One region of the Nocardioides kongjuensis genome, then DNA from elsewhere that is predicted to be linked to it. Evidence: riboswitches for the same ligand, from Rfam matches in the RefSeq annotation. Region 1 holds a riboswitch; the other holds the start of a gene.
What was found. Region 1 has a riboswitch for thiamine pyrophosphate ahead of thiE (thiamine phosphate synthase). Riboswitches for the same ligand answer to the same signal wherever they lie in the genome.
Positions count from the first base shown of each region.

Region 2: another riboswitch for thiamine pyrophosphate. It lies ahead of BJ958_RS22465 (thiamine ABC transporter substrate-binding protein); the one in region 1 lies ahead of thiE (thiamine phosphate synthase).

Region 1 covers NZ_JACCBF010000001.1:5,250,857-5,256,399, reverse strand. Annotated here, with positions in the region: gene BJ958_RS25250 (thiamine phosphate synthase) at 1-532, opposite strand, end outside; gene BJ958_RS25245 (thiazole synthase) at 529-1,293, opposite strand; gene thiS (sulfur carrier protein ThiS) at 1,356-1,553, opposite strand; gene BJ958_RS25235 (FAD-dependent oxidoreductase) at 1,550-2,548, opposite strand; gene thiE (thiamine phosphate synthase) at 2,559-3,149, opposite strand; TPP riboswitch at 3,140-3,249, opposite strand; gene BJ958_RS25225 (NAD(P)-binding domain-containing protein) at 3,215-4,324, opposite strand; gene BJ958_RS25220 (choice-of-anchor P family protein) at 4,502-5,543, shown strand, end outside.
Region 2 covers NZ_JACCBF010000001.1:4,676,055-4,681,597, forward strand. Annotated here, with positions in the region: gene BJ958_RS22450 (NAD(P)H-dependent amine dehydrogenase family protein) at 1-408, shown strand, start outside; gene BJ958_RS22455 (SDR family oxidoreductase) at 405-1,229, shown strand; gene BJ958_RS22460 (MBL fold metallo-hydrolase) at 1,239-2,306, shown strand; TPP riboswitch at 2,314-2,422, shown strand; gene BJ958_RS22465 (thiamine ABC transporter substrate-binding protein) at 2,414-3,481, shown strand; gene BJ958_RS22470 (ABC transporter permease) at 3,493-5,124, shown strand; gene BJ958_RS22475 (ATP-binding cassette domain-containing protein) at 5,132-5,543, shown strand, end outside.

The DNA.
Region 1 (5,543 bases):
CGACTGCCGACGGGTCGGGCGCGCGCATCACCGCACCCATCACGCCGACGCCCCAGGCACCTGCTGCCCGCGCCGCGGCCGCGTTGGCCGGCGTGATCCCGCCGAGCGCGAACACCGGCAGCGGTGCCTGCGCGAAGGCCGAGGCCGGGAGCGGTGGGCCGTAGCCGGGCTTGCTCTGCGTCGTCGCGTACGGCGACAGCGTGGCCCACCACGCGCCGTCGGCCGCGGCACGCAGCAGGTCGGCGCGGTCGTGGCAGGAGCGTCCCCAGCGGGTGGCGACCTCCGGGAGCGACGCATCGGCCGGCAGGTGCACCCCGCTGCAGCCGGGAACGGCGCGGTGGGCGGCGATCACCTCCAGCCCGCAGGTGCGCGCGTGGTCGGCGATCTTGGCGCGCTCGTCGTCGGGCAGGTCCACCTCGCGCAGCAGCACGGTGGTCAGCCCGCCGTCGGCGGCCGCGGCGAGCACGTCGCGCAGCGAACGGCCGTCCGGGACCTGGGTGCGGTCGGTCAGCACCACGACCCGGCGGGTCACGAGATCAGCCCCAGGACGGGGCTGGAGGCGCGGGCCCCGGCGCGACGCGGGACCCGGCCGGCGCCGTACGCCAGCCGGCCCGCCTCGACCGCCATCCGCAGCGCAGCGGCCATCGCGACCGGGTCGTCGGCGCGGGTCACGGCGGTCGCGGCGAGCACCGCGTCGCAGCCGAGCTCCATGGCCAGCGCGGCGTCGCTCGCCGTGCCCACCCCGGCGTCGAGGACCACGGGTACGTCGACCGCGGCGCGGACCGCAGCGATGGCATGCGGGTTGAGGACGCCCAGGCCCGAGCCGATCGGCGAGCCGAGCGGCATCACCGCGGCACAGCCGGCGTCGACCAGCCGGCGCGCGAGGACGGGGTCGTCGGTCGTGTAGGGCAGCACCACGAACCCGCGCCGGACCAGCTGCTCCGCGGCATCGAGGAGCTCGATCGCGTCGGGCAGCAGGGAGTGCTCGTCGCCGATGACCTCGAGCTTCACCCAGTCGGTGCCGAGCGCCTCGCGGGCGAGCTCGGCGGTCAGCACGGCCTCCCGGGCGGACAGGCAGCCGGCGGTGTTGGGCAGCAGCCGGACGCCCGCAGCGCGCAGGGCCGCGAGCAGTCCACCGTCCGCCAGGGTCGAGGTGCGCCGGATCGAGACCGTCACCAGCCCGGGCTGCGCCGCGGCCAGCACCGGCTCGACGAGCGAGGTGCGCGGCAGGCCGCCCGTGCCGAGGAACAGCCGTGACGAGAGCGACTCGCCTGCGATCGACACGGTGCTCATCCCGGGGTCCCCGACGAGTTGTTCGGGCGAGCGCAGCGGAGGAGAAGAACTCGGTGGGGTGATCATCCGCCCTGCACCGCCGTCACGACCTCGACGACGTCGCCGTCGGCCAGCCGCCACGACGCCCACTCGCCGCGCGGCACGACCTCCTCGTTGACCGCGACCGCGACTCCGTGCGGGCGGGCGTCGCCGAGGCGTCGCTCGAGGAGCTGGGCGACGGTCGCCGCGTCGGCGATCGCCTCTCCGTTGCAGGTGATCATCGTGCTCCTTGCATCGTCCGGCGGGGATCGAGGACGGGGTCGACCCGTCCGGTGTCGAGGTGGTCGGCCACGAGCTGCGCGGTGAGCGGCGCGAGCAGCACGCCGTGCCGGTAGTGACCGGCCGCGAGGACGACGCCGTCGACGCCGCTGGGACCCACCAGCGGCAGCCCGTCGACGGTGGCCGGGCGGTCGCGGGCGGTGCCCTCGACGAGCTCGGCCCGGTCGAGCGCGGGCCACAGCGCCCGCGCGGCCGCCAGCAGCCGCAGCGCCCCGCCGGCGGTCACCACGGGCGGCGCCGCGTGCGCCTCCGACGTGGCGCCCAGCACCACCCGTCCGTCCCCGCGCGGCACCAGGTAGACGGCCTCGCCGCCCACCCAGCCGCGGACGGTACGACGGGGCGGGTCGTCCGAGCGCAGCCGCAGGATCTCGCCGCGGACGCCGGACACGAGGCCGGACCAGGGCTCCGGCAGCGACGAGCCGGTCGCCACCACGGTGACCTCGGCGTCCGGGCGGGGCGCGCCGCGCAGCACCACCCGGTCCAGCAGCGCGTCGCAGACCGCCCGCGGGTCGACGCTCGCCTCGGAAGGCAGCAGCGCGCCGCCGGCGACGCGGGCCAGGGTGGGCTCGGCCGACCGGACCCCGGCCCGGCCGAGCAGCTCCACCGGGTGCCCGTGCCGGTGCAGCAGCGCCGCCTGCCGCTCGACCTGCTGGAGGTCGCCGGCGTCGTACCCGACCAGCAGGGTGCCGCTGCGCCGCAGCGCCACGCCCAGCCGCGCGGCCAACGCCGGCCACAGCCCCAAGGAGGCGACACCGAGACGGAGCAGCTCCTCCTCGCCGTGCCACACCTCGGCCGCCGGGCAGAGCATCCCCGCGGCGGCGTACGACGCCCCGCCGGCCGGCTGGGGGTCGACCACCGCCACGTCGTGGCCGCGGCGTGCCAGCTCCTCGCCGACCGTCAGCCCGACGATCCCCGCGCCCAGCACGTCGACCCGCATCCCGGCCACCTCAGGCCACTGCCGCGACGAGCTCCTTCGCTGCACCCACGGGATCGGGTTGTCGCCAGATCGCGCCGATCACGGCCACCCCTTGGGCCCCGGCGGCCCGCACCTCGCCCGCGGTCGCCGCGGTGATCCCGCCGATCGCGACGAGCGGCAGCGAGCCGGCCGCGTCCGCGACAGCAGGCACACCCAGCGGCAGGGGCAGCCCGGCCTTGGAGGCCGAGGCGAAGACCGGCCCGAAGCCGGCGTAGTCCGCGCCCGCGCCGGCGGCGGTCACGACCTCGGCCCGCGACCGGCAGGTCGCCCCGATCACCAGGCCGGGAGCCAGTCGCCGGGCGTCGGCGACGGCGAGGTCGTCAGCGCCCAGGTGCACACCGTCGGCACCCGCGGCCAGGGCCACGTCGAGCCGGTCGTTGACCACGACCACCGCTCCCGCCGGGCGCACCGCGGCCACCACCGCACGGGTGAGTGCCACCAGCGCTGCGGTGGCCAGGGACTTGTCCCGGACCTGGAAGCCGTCGACACCGGCGTCCGCCAGGGCAGGCAGCAGGGAGAGGTCGTCGCGTTGCGAGACGAGGCAGAAGAGGTGAGGCGTCATCGTTCCGTTCCTTCGCCGGCATGATCCGGATCAGGTGTGACGGTCGGAGCGGCTCCAGCTCCCTCTCAGCCCGCTGCCGCGGACTCCCGTGGGTTGTCGGCCGTGACGTTAGCAGCATCGTGCGACGAGAGGAACCGGCGTACCGCCAGGGCAGCCGCCCGCCCAGCCCGGTTGCCGCCGATCGTGCTCGCGGAGGGGCCGTAGCCGACCAGCTGCACCCGCGGGTCACGGACGGCGGTCGTGGCCGTCTGCACGTCGGCGCCGCTCTGCAGCAGGGCGATCCCGCCGCGCTCGCTGCGCAGGTGCAGCGGCGCGAGGTGGCCGACGGCCGGCCGGAACCCGGTGGCCCACAAGATCACGTCGGCGCGCTCGAAGGACCCGTCGGCCCAGCGCACGCCGTCCGGCTCGATCCGCGCGAACATGTCGCGGCGCCGCTCGTAGACGCCGAGCCGGGCCGCCTCCTGCTCCTGCGGACGCCGGGCCAGCCCGGTGACGCTGACGACGCTCGCGGGCGGCAGTCCCTCGCGGACCCGCTCCTGGACCAGGCCGATCGCGTGCCGACCGACGTTCTCGTCGAAGTCGTCGCGCCACACCGGCGGGCGGCGAGTCACCCACACCACGTCGGTGCGAGGCGCCAGCTCGCCGAGGAACTGGACCGCGGAGGCGCCGCCACCGACCACCACCACCCGCTTGCCGCGGAAGTGCTCCGGGCCCGGGTAGTCGGCCGTGTGCAGCTGCTCCCCCAGGAAGGTCTCGGCCCCCGGGTAGTAGGGCACGAACGGCTGCGTCCAGGTGCCGGTGGCGTTGACCAGGGTCCGCGTGGTCCAGGTCCGTTCGCCGGCGTGGACCACCAGCAGGTCGCCGTCGTCGCTCACCCGGTCGACCCGCACGGGGCGCACGACGGGCAGCCGGTGCTCGTCCTCGTAGCGGCCGAACCACGCCGGCACCACCGTGTTGGCCCGTTCCCGCGAGCCACCGGGCGCCGGCGCGTCGGGCAGGTCGGCCACGCCGTGCACGTCGTGCATCGACAGCGAGTCCCACCGGTGCTGCCAGGCGCCACCCGGCCGGTCGTTGCCGTCGAGCACGACGTGGTCGATGCCCAGCCGGGTCAGGTGGAAGGACGCCGAGAGGCCGGCCTGGCCGGCCCCGATGACCACCGCGTCGTACACGTGCACGAGGTCGAAAACGTCGGTTCCGGCCCAGATATGCCCCGGGCCGTGCCATTGTGAGTGATTCTTCGTTAAATCTCTCGGGAAACCGGTCCTCGGCTCGCTCGGCGTGCCCTGGTGATGGTTTGCTTGGGGGGCTCGACACAACACAAGCAGTCAACACACGGATGGGAATGGGGTCCCGTGAACGTGCGGAAGTTCGCCTCTTTTGTCGCCTTCGCCCTGGCGGGTGCAGGTCTTGTCGCCGTTCCGGCACCTGCGGCCCACGCCGCCGACCCGGTCTACTGGTCCTACGCAGCCAGCACGGGTGCGACGTACGTCAAGGTCCTGGACGGTGTCGTCCAGTCCGACCTGACCGCCCAGTCGGGCGTCACCGGGGGCGCGAAGTCCAGCAGCTCCAAGAACAGCACCGCTGCGGTCAACGTGCTGAACCTCGCCCAGCTCGGCGCCGTGGAGACCAAGACCGACGCCGTCGTCTCGCAGGTCCTCGGGCAGCCGCAGACCACGCTGAAGTCGTGGGCACGGGTGGCCAACGTCAGCCTGCTCGGCGGCCTGATCACCGCTGACGCGCTTGAGACCGACGTGACCACCACCGGTCGCGCCGACGGCAACGGCTCGTACACCGCCAACAGCAAGCTGGCGAACATCAAGATCGCCGGCGTCAAGCTGCCGCTGAACATCCCCAAGAACTACGCCGTCACCATCCCCGGCGTCGCCAGCGTGACCCTCAACTACACGCTGCACGGCAAGTACGACCAGGACGAGGGCGACCTGATCGGCACCATGGGCTGGGCCGTCGGCGTCACCCTGCTGCAGCCGCTCGGCGGCTACTCCGCCGGCGTCACGCTGCTGGTCAACCCGGTCAACCAGTACCTCTCCGAGGTCTCGCCGTCCTCCGGCGCCTCCTTCGGCGGCACCGCCTACGGCTCGCGGATCCAGGCCCACGTCGGCGACGACATCACCGTGGTCAGCGACCCGACCGCCCGCGTCGGCACGCCGGTCGGCGGCAGCAACGGCCGCACGCTGACCAACTCGACCCTCTCGGTCAAGGTCCCCGGCATCCTCACCACCGGTGCGATCACCTCGACCACGACGTCGAAGAAGGACGCCTTCGGCAACGGCGAGATCACCAACACCAACCGCACCGCGGGCATCAACCTGCTCGGCGGCCTGGTGAAGGCCACCGCCGTGAAGGTCACCGCCTCCGGCAAGCTGCAGGACGGCG
Region 2 (5,543 bases), 570 kb from region 1:
CGCCCGGCCGAGCGGGACACGAAGACCGTGTCGCTGGACGTGGCGGAAGGCACCATGGGGGCCGTCCGCTTCCGCGTCATCGGCACCGTCGACGGAGTCCCGCGGGTCACCCTCGAGCACGTCACGCGTACGGCGCCCGACCAGGTCCCCGAGTGGCCCACTCCCGCCGAGGGCGACGGCTGCTACCGGATCGAGATCACCGGCGAGCCCTGCATGAAGCTCGAGTTCACCCACCACGGCGAGCACGGCGACCACAACGTCTCCGGGATGATCGTCACCGCGCAGCGGCTGATCAACGCGATCCCCGCCGTCGTCGCCGCGAAGCCGGGGCTGGTCACCGCGCTCGACCTCCCGCTGGTCACCGGCCGTGGCCTGGTCGCCGGCACGGGCACCGAGGGGGAGCGATGAGCATCCTCGACCGGTTCCGCCTCACCGACCACGTCGCCGTCGTCACCGGCGCCGGCCGCGGCATCGGCGCGGCCACCGCGATCGCCCTCGCCGAGGCCGGCGCGGACGTCGTCATCTCCTCGCGCACCGAGGCCCAGCTCAAGGAGGTCGCGGTCCGGATCGAGGACGCCGGGCGCCGCGCGCTCGTCGTACCGGCCAACCTCGCGCACACCGACGAGGTCGCCGCGCTCGCCGATGCGGCCTTCGACGAGTTCGGTCGGCTCGACGTCGTCGTGAACAACGTCGGCGGCACCATCCCGAACGCCTTCCTCGACACCGACGTGGCCTACCTGGAGGAGGCCTTCCACTTCAACGTCGCCACCGCGCACGCGCTCAGCCGGGCCGCCGTACCGCTCATGCTGAGGTCGGCGGGCGAGGGCCGGCAGAAGTCGATCACCTCGATCTCCTCGGCGATGGGCCGGCTGGCCGGGCGCGGGTACCTCGCCTACGGCACCGCCAAGGCGGCGCTCGCGCACTGGTCACGGCTGGCCGCCACCGACCTCAACCCGGAGATCCGGGTCAACGGCGTCTTCGTCGGCTCGGTGATGACCAGCGCGCTGGAGTTCGTGGCCGGGGTGCCGGAGATGAAGACCCAGCTCGAGGAGGCGACGCCGCTCGGCAGGATCGGCGAGGCCGAGGACATCGCCGCCGCGGTGGTCTACCTCGCCTCGCCCGCCGGGAAGTACGTCACCGGCAAGCTGCTGGAGGTCGACGGCGGCATCCAGGAGCCGAACCTCGACCTCCGGCTACCCGATCTGCGACCGGATGTGAACGCCACCTAGAGTGCGTTCATGAGCACTGGAGGGATCGCCACCGGACACGCCGTCTCGCCCGACTCGGGTCGGCACTGGGCCGACGAGGGCGCCTGGGAGGTCGCCGAGGGCATCCACCGGATCCCGCTGCCGCTGCCGATGGACGCGCTCAAGGCGATCAACGTGTACGTCGTCCAGGGCGACGACGGGCTCACCCTGATCGACGGCGGCTGGTCGATCCCGGTCGCCCGGGAGCTGCTCGACACCTCGCTGCGCTCGATCGGCTCGGGCTTCGGCGACATCAAGCGGTTCCTGGTCACCCACGTGCACCGCGACCACTTCACGCTGGCCACCGTCCTCGGGCACGAGTACGGCGCCGACGTGGCCCTCGGTCGCGAGGAGCAGCCGGCGCTCGAGCTCCTGCACCGGGCCGGGCGCGACGGGCTCGACGAGAGCCCCTTCCTCGCGGTGCTGCGCACCGCCGGCGCGGAGGAGATCGCCCAGCTGTGGGCGGCCGGTCCCGGGGAGCTGCCGAAGCCCGTCGACTGGGCGTTCCCCGACACCTGGCTCGAGGGCGACCGCAGCTTCGACGTCGGCCGTCGCCGTCTCGACGCCGTGCACACCCCCGGCCACACCCCTGGCCACTACGTCTTCGCCGACCAGGCCGAGGGAGTCCTCTTCTCCGGCGACCACGTGCTCCCCACGATCACCCCGTCGATCGGGTTCACCGTCCCGCCCGCGGACCAGCCCCTCGGCCAGTTCATGGCCTCCCTCGCCCGGGTGCGCGAGCTCCCCGACCTGCGCATCCTGCCTGCGCACGGCCCGGTCGCTCCGTCGTCGTACCAGCGCGTCGACGAGCTCCTCGCCCACCACGAGGACCGCCTCGACCTGTGCCTGGCGTCCCTGAAGGAGCGCGGCTCCGCCACCTCCCTCGTCGTGGCCAAGGACCTCGGCTGGACCCGGCACGAGCGGGCGTTCGGCGAGCTCGACGTGTTCAGCCAGGGCATGGCCGCGATGGAGACCAAGGCGCACCTCGACCTGCTCGTCGCCCGGGGCCAGGCCAGCGCGGTGGACCTGCCGGACGGCGTGGTCTACACGGCGTCCTAGAATCGGAGGCGTCCGACAGGGGAGCACCATCCGGGTGCTGAGAGTGCGGCGCGGGCCGCAGACCCTCCGAACCTGATCCGGTTAGCACCGGCGAAGGGAGTCATCCGATGCGTACGCGCATGCTCACCGGCCGCCTCAGCCTGGTGGCCCTCTCCACCACGGTCCTGCTCGCAAGCGGCTGCTCGCTGGTCAGCAGCGAGAGCGACCACGAGAAGGCGGACGACAAGACGGTCACGCTGGTGACCCACGAGTCGTTCGCGATCCCCGACGAGCTGGTCAAGGCGTTCGAGAAGGACACCGGCTACGACCTGAGGATCAGCAAGCTCGAGGACGCGGGCGCATTGACCAACGAGCTGGTGCTGACCAAGGACGAGCCGGTCGGCGACGTCGTCTTCGGCGTCGACAACACCTTCGCGACGCGTGCGGTCGACGAGGGCGTGTTCGCGTCGTACGCGCCGACCCTGCCGGAGGGCGCCGCCGCCCACGAGCTCGACGGCGACGACGACCACGCGCTCACGCCGATCGACACCGGCAACGTCTGCGTCAACGTCGACGACGCGTGGTTCCGGGCCAAGGGAATCCCGGCGCCGACCACCCTCGACGACCTGACGAAGCCCGCCTACAAGGATCTCTTCGTGATCCCGGGCGCCAGCACCAGCTCGCCCGGCCTGGCCTTCCTGCTGGCCACGATAGCCAGGTACGGCGACGGCTGGCCGTCGTACTGGACCGAGCTCGTCGACAACGGCGCCAAGGTCGTGAAGGGCTGGTCCGACGCGTACTTCACCGACTTCACCTTCTCCGGCGGAGACCGTCCGATCGTCGTGTCCTACGACTCCTCGCCGGCGTTCACGCTGACCAAGGCGGGCGACCGGACCACGACCAGCGCGCTGCTGGACGGCTGCTTCGAGCAGGTGGAGTACGCCGGCGTGCTGCACGGCGACACGACCAACACCGCCGGCGCGCACGCGGTGATCGACTGGCTGCTCTCGCCCGAGGTCCAGGCCGCGCTGCCCGAGTCGATGTACGTCTTCCCGGTCGACGCCTCCGTCGAGCTGCCCGCCGACTGGGCGAAGTTCGCGAAGCGGCCCGCGACCACCGAGCAGGTCGCGCCGGCCGAGATCACCGAGAAGCGCAAGGCGTGGCTGGAGCAGTGGACGGAGATCGTGTCGCGATAGGTGGTGCGACGGTGACCCGACGACTGGCGCTGGGACTGCTCGCCGCGGTCCCGGTCGCCGTCGTCGCCGTCTTCTTCGTGCTGCCGGTCGGGGCGATGCTCCACCGCGGGGTGTGGCCGGACGGCTCGTTCGACCCGGGCGCCGTGCTCGACGTGCTGCGCCGCCCGCGCACCGGCCGGGTGCTGTGGTTCACCGTGTGGACCAGCACGGTCGCGACCGCGTGCGCGGTGCTGCTCGGCCTGCCGGCGGCGTACGTCCTGCACCGGCTGCGCTTCCCCGGCCGTGCCCTGGTCCGCACGGCGCTCCTCGTCCCGTTCGTGCTGCCCACCGTGGTCGTCGGCCTCGCGGTGCGTGAGCTGATCTCGTCGTCGGGGCCGCTCGGCTTCCTCGACCTCGACGGCACCCCGGCCGCGATCCTGATCGGCCTGGTCTTCTTCAACGTGGCGGTCGTGATCCGCACCGTCGGCGTCGCCTGGGAGGGCCTCGACCGCCGGCCGGCCGAGGCTGCGGCCGCGCTCGGTGCCACGCCCCTCGCCGTGTTCCGCACCGTCACCCTGCCCGCGCTGCGCCCGGCGATCGTCTCCGCGGCCAGCGTGGTCTTCCTGTTCTGCGCGACCGCGTTCGGGGTGGTGCTGGTGCTCGGCGGCGTGCGGTACTCCTCGGTCGAGACCGAGATCTACCTGCTCACCGCCGACCTGCTCGACCTGCCGGCCGCTGCCGCGCTCTCGCTCGTGCAGATGCTGGCGGTCGTGGCGCTGCTCGTCGTGGTCGGCCGGCTGCGCGCCGTACCCGACCCCACCCTGCGCCGGGTCGCCGCCGCGCCCACCCGCCCCCGCCCGCACGACCTGCCGGCGCTCGTCGTCACGGCGCTCACCCTTGCGCTCGTGGCACTGCCGGTCGTGGCGCTGGTCATCGGTTCGGTACGACGTGAGGGCCGCTGGACCCTCGACTCCTACCGCGCGCTCGGCGGCTCCGCCGACGGCCTGCTGCAGGTGCCGGTCACCCACGCGCTGCTGGCGAGCCTGCGGATCGCGGTCGACGCGACCTGGATGTCGCTGTCCCTGGGGCTCGTCGTGGCGTTCGTGGTGACGCGGAAGGTCCGCAGCAGAGCGGGACGGCGGGCGCGGACGATCCTCGACGGCTTCTTCATGCTGCCGCTCGGCGTCTCGGCGGTCACGCTCGGCTTCGGCTTCCTGATCGCCCTCGACCAGCCGCCGCTCGACCTGCGCGCCAGCCCGCTGCTGGTGCCGATCGCCCAAGCGCTTGTTGCGCTGCCCCTCGTCGTACGGACGCTCGTGCCGGTGCTCGCCGGCATCGACGACCGCCAGCGCCAGGCCGCGGCCTCGCTCGGCGCCGGTCCGCTGCGGACCCTGCAGACGGTCGACCTGGCCGTCGTGTGGCGGCCCCTGCTGGCCGCGGCGGGCTTCGCCTTCGCGGTGTCGCTGGGGGAGTTCGGCGCGACCTCGTTCATCGTGCGCCCCGCGGAGCCGACCCTGCCGGTCGTGATCTACCGCTTGCTCGGGCACCCGGGCGCCCTGAACTACGGCACCGCCATGGCCGCGTCGGTGGTGCTCGCCGCCGTGACCGCCGGTGTCATCCTCGTCGTCGAGCGGCTGCGTGTGCCGGGAGTGGGATCGTGGTGAGTCCGTGGTGAGCCTGGAGCTGCAGGGAGTGAGTGTCGCCTTCGACGCGACCGTGGCGGTCGACGCCGTGGACCTGGGCGTCGAGGACGGCCACGTGCTCGCGGTCCTCGGGCCGTCCGGCTGTGGGAAGTCGACGCTGCTGCGCGCGGTCGCCGGCCTCGAGCCGCTGTCGTCGGGCCGGATCGCCTGGGACGGCGCCGACCTCACCGGCGTACCGACGCACCGGCGCGGGTTCGCGCTGATGTTCCAGGACGGCCAGCTCTTCGACCACCTCACCGTCGCCCGCAACGTCGGCTACGCCCGCCGCCTGCAGGGCGCCTCCCGCGCCGCCGTGCGCGCCGAGGTCGACGACCTGCTCGAGCTGGTCGGCCTCGGTGGGTACGCCGACCGACTGCCGCGCACGCTGTCCGGCGGCGAGC